2 regions of the Streptosporangium brasiliense genome follow, and region 1 is predicted to be linked to the other one. Evidence: riboswitches for the same ligand, from Rfam matches in the RefSeq annotation. Region 1 holds a riboswitch; the other holds the start of a gene.
The links. A riboswitch is a leader RNA that binds a small molecule or an ion and turns the genes downstream of it on or off. The one in region 1 is predicted to bind guanidine.
Positions count from the first base shown of each region.

Region 2: it holds a riboswitch for guanidine, as region 1 does, so the genes downstream of both, J2S55_RS42280 (MBL fold metallo-hydrolase) here and J2S55_RS19280 (DMT family transporter) in region 1, are expected to answer to the same signal.

Region 1 is NZ_JAUSRB010000002.1:2,272,706-2,276,870, forward strand. It holds gene J2S55_RS19270 (acyl-CoA dehydrogenase) at 1-1,427, opposite strand, end outside; gene J2S55_RS19275 (class I SAM-dependent methyltransferase) at 1,633-2,442, shown strand; guanidine-III (ykkC-III) riboswitch at 2,438-2,503, shown strand; gene J2S55_RS19280 (DMT family transporter) at 2,520-2,843, shown strand; gene J2S55_RS19285 (VOC family protein) at 2,908-3,276, shown strand; gene J2S55_RS19290 (SRPBCC family protein) at 3,319-3,786, shown strand; gene J2S55_RS19295 (hypothetical protein) at 3,811-4,165, opposite strand, start outside.
Region 2 is NZ_JAUSRB010000002.1:7,283,779-7,287,943, forward strand. It holds gene J2S55_RS42260 (MFS transporter) at 1-250, shown strand, start outside; gene J2S55_RS42265 (cysteine hydrolase family protein) at 469-1,101, shown strand; gene J2S55_RS42270 (MarR family winged helix-turn-helix transcriptional regulator) at 1,445-1,903, opposite strand; gene J2S55_RS42275 (nuclear transport factor 2 family protein) at 1,968-2,126, shown strand; guanidine-III (ykkC-III) riboswitch at 2,298-2,365, shown strand; gene J2S55_RS42280 (MBL fold metallo-hydrolase) at 2,379-3,257, shown strand; gene J2S55_RS42285 (hypothetical protein) at 3,365-3,499, opposite strand; gene J2S55_RS42290 (MarR family winged helix-turn-helix transcriptional regulator) at 3,620-4,090, shown strand.

The DNA.
Region 1 (4,165 bases):
TTGATGTCGCCGTACAGCGCGCCGAGGGCCGCGCCCTGGTTGCGCAGGACCTTGCGGAAGAACAGGTCCAGGCCCTGGATCGCCGTCGTGCCCTCGTAGAGGGAGTCGATCTTGGCGTCCCGGATGTACTGCTCGATCGGGTAGTCCTGCAGGTAGCCCGAGCCGCCCAGGGTCTGCAGCGACCGGGCCAGCAGCTCGTAGGAGCGCTCGGAGCCGACGCCCTTGACCAGCGGGAGCAGCAGGTCGTTCATCGCCTCGGCGTGCTCGTCGCGGCGGCCCTCGAAGCCGGCGATCTGCACCGCGTCCTGGTAGGTGGCGGTGAGCAGGACCAGCGCCCGCATGCCCTCGGCGTACGACTTCTGGAGCATGAGCTCGCGGCGCACGTCCGGGTGGTGGGTGATGGTCACGCGCGGCGCCGACTTGTCGGCCATCTGGGTGAGGTCGGCGCCCTGCACGCGGGCCTTGGCGTACTCCAGGGCGTTCAGGTAGCCGGTGGAGAGCGTGGCGATCGCCTTGGTGCCGACCATCATCCGGGCATGCTCGATGATCATGAACATCTGCTTGATGCCCTCGTGCACCTCGCCGATCAGCGTGCCCACGGCCGGGTGCTTCTCGCCGAAGGTGAGCTCGCAGGTCGTGGAGACCTTCAGGCCCATCTTCTTCTCGACGTTGGTGACGTAGACGCCGTTGCGCTCGCCGAGCTCGCCGGTCTCCAGGTCCACGTGGTACTTCGAGACCAGGAACATCGACAGCCCCTTGGTGCCCACGCCGTGCCCCTCGGGGCGGGCCAGGACCAGGTGGAAGATGTTGTCGGCCATGTCGTGCTCGGCGCTGGTGATGAAGCGCTTGACGCCCTCGATGTGCCAGGTGCCGTCGGGCTGCCGGACGGCCTTGGCGCGGCCGGCGCCCACGTCGGAACCGGCGTCGGGCTCGGTGAGCACCATGGTGGCGCCCCACTGGTTGTCGATGGCCAGCTGCGCGTAGCGCTTCTGGTCCTCGGTGCCGATCGCGTGCATCACGTGGGCGAAGGCCGGGCCGCTGGCGTACATCCAGATCGCCGGGTTCGCGCCGAGGATCATCTCGGCCAGCGCCCAGTTCACGCTGTTGGGCAGGCCGGGGCCGCCCATCTCGGCGGGCAGACCGATGTTGGTCCAGCCGGCGTCGCGGTAGGCGGCGAAGGACTTCTTGAAGCCCTCCGGCATCGTCACCGTGCCGGTGGCGGGGTCGAAGACCGGGGGCTTGCGGTCGCCCTCCTCGAAGGAGTCGGCGAGCACGCCGGTCGCCAGGCGGTTGACCTCGTCGAGGATGGTCCGCACGACGTCCTCGTCAAGGTCGGCGTAGGGGCCGGTGCCCAGGATGTCCCGGCGCCCGAACACCTCGAAGAGATTGAACTCCAGGTCACGGATGTTGCTCTTGTAGTGGCCCATGGGGTCTGCTCCTTGAAACCGGGGGAACCGGGACTCTTACATACTGGCCAGTAACCTTACCGACAATGCTACCCGTCAGTAACCCCTAGAAAACCGTACTGATAGGACGTTTGTCACACTCCTCCGGGGAAGGTCAGGTGACCTGGGCGACTCCCGGCCCTGACGTTGATCGACCGGCCCGGCGAATTTTCCTAAGCTCGGCCGCATGGACGAACAGTGGCGATCGGACCTCGCCCAGTGGGCCATCCCCGACGAGATCGTGGCGCGGGCGCCGGAGAACCCCTGGGGGCATTCGCCGGCCCGGTTCGCCGGACGGACCGACCTCGCGCTCGCGGAGCCGGAGGGGCCGACCCTCGCCCGGACCGCCGAGGCGCTCCCGGCCGGGGGGACCGTGCTGGACGTCGGCGCCGGCGCCGGGGCCGCCTCGCTGCCGCTGGCCGGGAGCCTGGGGGAGCTGATCGCGGTCGATCCCTCCGCCGACATGCTGGCCGAGCTGACGTCCCGGGCGGACGCGCTGGGCGTCCCCGTCCGGACCGTCCGGGGCCGGTGGCCCGACGTCGCGGCCGAGACCCCGGTGGCGGACGTGGCGGTCGCCGCCCACGTCGTCTACAACGTGCCCGACCTGGCGGCCTTCCTCACCGAGCTGTCCGGCCACGCCCGCCGCCGGGTCGTCCTGGAGCTCACCGAGCGCCATCCGATGAGCTGGCTCACCCCCCTGTGGGAGCACTTCCACGGCCTGCGCCGCCCGGAGCGGCCCACGGCCCACGACGTGATCGCCGTCGCCGAGGCGCTCGGCCACGAGGTCCGCCACGAGTGGCGGCCGGCCCCGCTGAGCCGCTTCGGCACGCTGGAGGAGCTGGCCGAGAGCGCATGCCGGCGGCTCTGCCTCGGTCAGGACCGGGCCGCAGAGGTCATCGCGGCGGTGGTCGAGCTGGACATGTGGCCGCTGCCGCGCGAGCGGTGGTTCACACTCTGGTGGGAATCAGAAGGAGACCCGCAGCGTTCCAGCGGATGAGCCCCCGACGGGAGGCTCCCGGACGAGACGCGCCGTACCCGGCCTGAAAAGACGACGCTCCTGTGGAGGGAGCCGTCATGGCTTGGGTCATCATCATCGTCGCGGGTCTGTTCGAGGTCGCGATGGCCTACTCGCTCAAGATGAGCCACGGGTTCTCCGTGCCGCTGCCGAGCGTCGGATTCGTCGTCTTCGCCGTGCTCAGCTTCGGCCTGCTCGCGGTCGGTCTCAAGAGCCTTGAGGTCGGTACGGCCTACGCCGTCTGGACCGGCATCGGTGCCGTCGGCACCGCGTCGCTGGGCATGCTGTTCCTCGGCGACGACGTGTCGTTCCTCAAGATCGCTTCGATCGCCCTCATCCTCGCCGGAGTCGTCGGCCTCAACCTCGCCGGCGGCGGGCACTGATCCCGCGCGGGCGCCATGGCTAACCGGTTTGACGACTTAGGTGGTGTCGCGATTGGGTGTGCGCATGATTGACGTTCACTTCGTGACTTTCGACTGCGCCCAGCCGTACGAGCTGGCGACCTTCTGGAGCGAGGCCACCGGCTGGGTGATCCACCCCGACGGCGGCAAGGAGGACGACGAGATCCTCCTCCAGGGCGCGCTGAACATGCTGTTCATCCGGGTCCCGGAGGGCAAGACGGTCAAGAACCGCGTCCACCTGGACGTCACCGGGTCCGAGGGCACCACCCGCGACCAGGAGGTCGAGCGGCTGCTAGGGCTCGGCGCCACGGTCCACGACGACCGGCGCAACCCCGACGGCACCGGCTGGGTGACCATGCTCGACCCGGAGGGCAACGAGTTCTGCGTCTGCCGCGCGGGGTACGAGAAGGCGTAGCAGCCCTTGCCGGAGTGATGTTCTGTCGGACATGCTGCGGTCATGAGCCCCCCGAGCGCGTCCGTGAGCATCCAGATCGCGGCGCCGCCCGCGGTGGTCTACGACCTGGTCACCGACATCACCGACATGGGTGACTGGAACGTGGAGTGCGAGCGGGCCCGATGGGTCGGACCGGTCCGGGAGGCGCGGCCCGGGGCCAGGTTCCGCGGGCACAACAGGCACGGGCGGCGGCGCTGGTCCACCCTCTGCACGGTGATCACCGCCGAGCCCGGCCGGGCCTTCGCCTACCACGTCCAGGCCGCCGGTCTGATCCACGTGGCCGTCTGGCGCTTCGGTATCACGCCCACCGAGACGGGCTGCCACGTGGAGCAGAGCACCTGGACCACCCGCAACCCCCTCATGCGGGTCATCGGCGGCCTCGTCACCGGTGTCCGGGACCGGGTCGCCCACAACGAGGCCAACATGCGGCGGACCCTGGAGGGCATCAAGCGGGTGGCCGAGCGGGCGTGAGAGCCGCCGGCGGGACGGACCCGCTCAGCCACCGTGCGGCAGGGACGACTGCCCCCGTCCCCTGAGGGTCAGGGCCAGGACGGCGGTGACCAGATACACCGCGACACCGCCCTGGAGCGCGTCCAGCGCCGCGCCGAAGACGCCTTCGTCGTCGACGATCAGCTGCACGGGATACATGAGCGCGGCGGCGCCCAGCGCCGGGTAGAGGGAGAACCGCCAGGGGTGGCGCAGGGCCCAGAGACGGGCCTGCCGGGTCACCCGGTCGCCGGTCTTGGGCCTGCTGACCGAGCCGACCGCCGCGATCAGCGTGAACAGGCCGATGCCGAGCGACAGAGCCCAGGTGAGGCTGGCGTCCCCGGGCAGGATCAGGCCCATGCCG
Region 2 (4,165 bases), 5.0 Mb from region 1:
CGTCTGCGCCACCTACCGCCTCGAACGCACCGCGACCGAGCGGGTCGCCCGCACGCTGTCCGCCTGGTCGGTGACGACCAAGGTCTCGACCGCGCTCCTGACGGCCGTATGGGGTGTGCTGGGCAGCCTGCTCGGCCCGCGCACGGCCATCGGCCTGGCCGGCGTGCTCCTGCTGGCGACTCCGCTGCTGCTCCCCCGACGCGCCGCGGCACCCCTCACCGAGCCGGAGCCGGCACCGAGCCGCGCCTGACGGGCCGTCACGGCCGTCACGGCCGTCACCGCGATCGGGTCGCGCACCCCTGTCGGAGCGGTCCGCCCCTCCGCGTAGGGCTCGGAGATGAGCGCGGCGGCCTTCACCGAGGCCGGTGGGGTCGCGGCACGGCAGATCGTGGCTCACGTACCCAATGTGTAGTCGGCCCCGGCGCGCGGTCTCGCGTGTCAGGGCACCCTCATCACCCAAGGAGAGAAATGACCGTCACGCCCCCGGTGCTCGACCCCCGGACGGCCGCACTGCTCGTCCTGGATTACCAGCAGGGAATCCTGGCCTCGCTCCCCGGCCTGGCCGACCCGGAAGCGCTGCTGTCACGGGTGGCCGGCGCCATCGCCGACATGCGAGCGCACGGCGCCGCCATCGCCTACGTGCGAGTCGGATTCACCGCAGCCGACTGGGCGGCGATCCCGCCGGCCAACAAGACTTTCTCCTTCCTCGGCCGGCAGCGCCTCATGCACCACGCGGATCCCGCCACAGACTTCCACCATCAGCTCGCTCCCGAGCCCGGCGACATCACCGTCCGCAAGACCCGCTACGGCGCGCTGTCGACGACAGACCTGGACCGGCAACTGCGGGATCGCGGAATCACCACCCTGGTCATCGCCGGCATCACCACCAGCGGCGCCGTACTGTCCACCGTCACTGACGCCGCCGACCGCGACTACCGGCTCTACGTCCTCTCCGACGGTGTCACCGACCCGGACCCGCAAGCCCACCAGACCCTGATGACCAGCATTTTCCCGAGAGTGGCCCACATCGTCGACACCGCCGAACTGCGCTCGCTCCTGCACGAGAGCCATCCCGATCGGGCAAAGACCGGCAGGGCATAACCGTCAATGACGATCAGCGACCGTCAGGGGGATCGCTGTCAGCGGCCGGACCTCGGTTCTGACCGCTGACGGATCATGTGTCCGCCGAGACGGTCGGACGGGTCAGCTGTGTGTGGGTCTGTCCGCTGTCGAGCAGCGCTGTCGGGCGGTGTCGGCGGTCCCCGCCGACGCGGGGGTGAGCGAGACCGCCGGCCATGTCGGGGTGTCGCGGCAGACGGTATGGTCCCGGCTGCGCCGCTGTCGGGCACCCGGCCTTTCGGGATCGGCGGACCGTGAGGTCATCACCGCGGAACGGACAGGAAAGGCCGGCCCTCCTCCCCCCTCATCATTGCCTGCCCCCAGCTCAGGACAGGGCCCTGACGCGGGCGGCCTGCTCTTCTTGGACTCTTCGGGCAGTACGCAGGAAATCGAGGACGACGGCCAGTTCGTCCGGCCCGTACTCCTGCAGCGCCCGGGCACCCGCCTGGCCGACCGGGACGAAGATCTCGGCATCGGCCGAGCGGGCGGCGTCGGTCGCGGCGACCAGGACGCGGCGGCGGTTACCCGGATCGGTGGAACGGACCACCATGCCCGCGCGCTCCAGCCGGTCGATGACCGTGGTGGTGGCCGCCGGGCTGAGCTTCAGCGCGAGGCTGATCCGGCCCGCGGGCACCGGGCCGTCGGCCAGCACCACGTCGAGACAGCGCAGGTCGGTGCGGTTGAGGCCGAGCCGGGCGGCGGCCGCCTCGTCGAAAGCGTCAAAGCTCTGCTGCAGCTGCCGCAGCTCCAGGGCGATCTCCCCGAAAACACTGTGTTTCGACATTCGAATCTTTCCGTTATCGTATATTTCGTTAATCGAAACGACGATATCATGTGCGGAGGCCTCCATGCGCTCAACCATCCTCACCGCAACCACTCCCAGCACGCGAACCGGCGACAACACTCAGATCGAAGAACTCTTCGCCGACTTCCTGGCGGCCTGGACGCCGGGTGACGCCCAGGCGTTCGGCGCGCTGTTCGCCGACGACTCCGAAACCTGGACATGATCGAGTCGGCCGACCGCCGGCGCACCCTCCTGGCGGGAATCTCCGGCCGGATACGACCCGCACCCCGGCATCAAGGATCCGCCGGTCCGACGCCGCTCCGCCGCGGCGACAGGCACCCCGGACGTTCCACGGTGACGGAGAGCAGTTGATCACTGCCGTGGTAGCGTCGCCGTGGAAGCCCGTAAGCGCTTGCCCCGGACGAGATGTGCGCCGTACCCGGCCTGCAAAGACGACGCACTCGAAGGAGACGTCATGGATGCGGGCATATCCCTGATCGATTTCACCGGAGTGACTCCGGAGCCTTGCGCGCTGGACGTCCGGTGGATTCACGGCTCACCGTCGGCCAAGCACAACACCGATCCGGACATCCAGGTCCACGCCTACGACGAGCACACGTTCATCCTGCGGCAGAACATGGCGATCAACTACGAGGCGCCGTTCCTGTTCCTGCTGTTCGGAAACGCGCGGGCGGTGTTGATCGACACCGGCGCCACGGCATCCGCCGAGTTCTTCCCCTTGCGCCGGGTGGTCGACGAGCTCGTCGCCGGCCGGCTCGCCCGCCACCCCCGGGAGGAGTACCACCTGCTGGTGCTGCACACCCACCCGCACGGCGACCACGTCGCGGGCGACGACCAGTTCGCCGGCCGCCCCGATACCACGGTGGTCGGCGCGGACCTGGTCACCGCCTGGGAGTATTTCGGGTTCAGCAAGGATCCCGACGTGGTGGCCCAGGTCGACCTGGGAGGCCGTGTGTTGGAGTGCCTGGCCACCCCGGGCCACCACGAGGCGGCGGTCACGTTCTACGACCGGTGGACCGGGCTCCTGCTCACTGGCGACACGGTCTACCCGGGCCGTCTCTACATCCAGGACTGGTCGGCCTTCGCCCGGAGCATCGACCGCCTGATCGACTTCTCCGACCGCCGGCCGGTCACCCACGTGCTCGGCTGCCACATCGAGATGACCAGGCAGCCAGGCGTGGACTACCCGATCCGCACCACCTACCAGCCCGACGAGCCCCCACTGCAGATGACCACCGGGCACCTGCACGAAATCCGTACGGCGATCAAGGAGATCGGCGACCGGCCCAGCCGGCGTGCCTACCCTCTCTTCGTCCTCTGGCCGAACTCATGAGCCGCACGACGCATCGGACCTCCTGCCCGATGCGACGTCGCCCCCGGCCGCGATACCTACGGGCCGGCTGATCGACCGGCCCGCCCCGAGTGGAGGGCCTTCACCACTCAGGCGGTGGCTACGGGGGCGGGGCGGCGCGAGCGCAGGCCGTAGGCGGTGATGAGAGCGCCCAGCGGGGAGAAGCCGCCCGCTGTCAGGAACGCGACGCGGTAACCGGCCGGCGTGACACGACCACTCTCCATCTGAGTACAAACAATTTGCCGACAGATGAATGAGACCGTATGACTACAAATCATCTGCTGTCAAACGATTGGCGGAAAGACGGTATGCGGTAGGCTGGCGGCAGGGCGAAGAGGAGATCGATGGCGACCACGACCAGGACAGCCGAGCGCGCACGGCCGACGTACTTTCCGCAACTCGCCGCCGAGCGGCTGGACATCGCACTGTGCCGGGCCTCGGCTGCCGTGGCGCGCGCCGCGGACACGCACGCCGCCGAGGAAGGCCTCGGGGTCGGGCAGCATCTCGTGCTCCAGATGCTCGACGCCGTCGGCCCTTGCTCCCAGCAGACGCTCAGCGAGGAGCTGCGCATCGACCGCAGCGTCATGGTCAGCATCTGCGACGACCTGGAACAGGCGGGCCACGTGCGCAGGGAACGCAACCCCCGCGACCGCCGCTCCTACGCCGTCACCATCATCGACTCCGGCCAACGGCGGCTGGCCGAGGCCCAGACGTCGGTCCCGGCCTTCCTCGAGGACACCTTCCACCCTCTTACGCCCGAGGAGCGTGGCCAGTTGAGCACGCTTCTGGGCAAACTCCTGGGGATCGGCGCCTGACACGCCGGCGCCACCCAGCGGTCCGTCGCGGCCCCGCTGTTGCCGGAGAACCCGTACGGCGACCGGATCACTCCG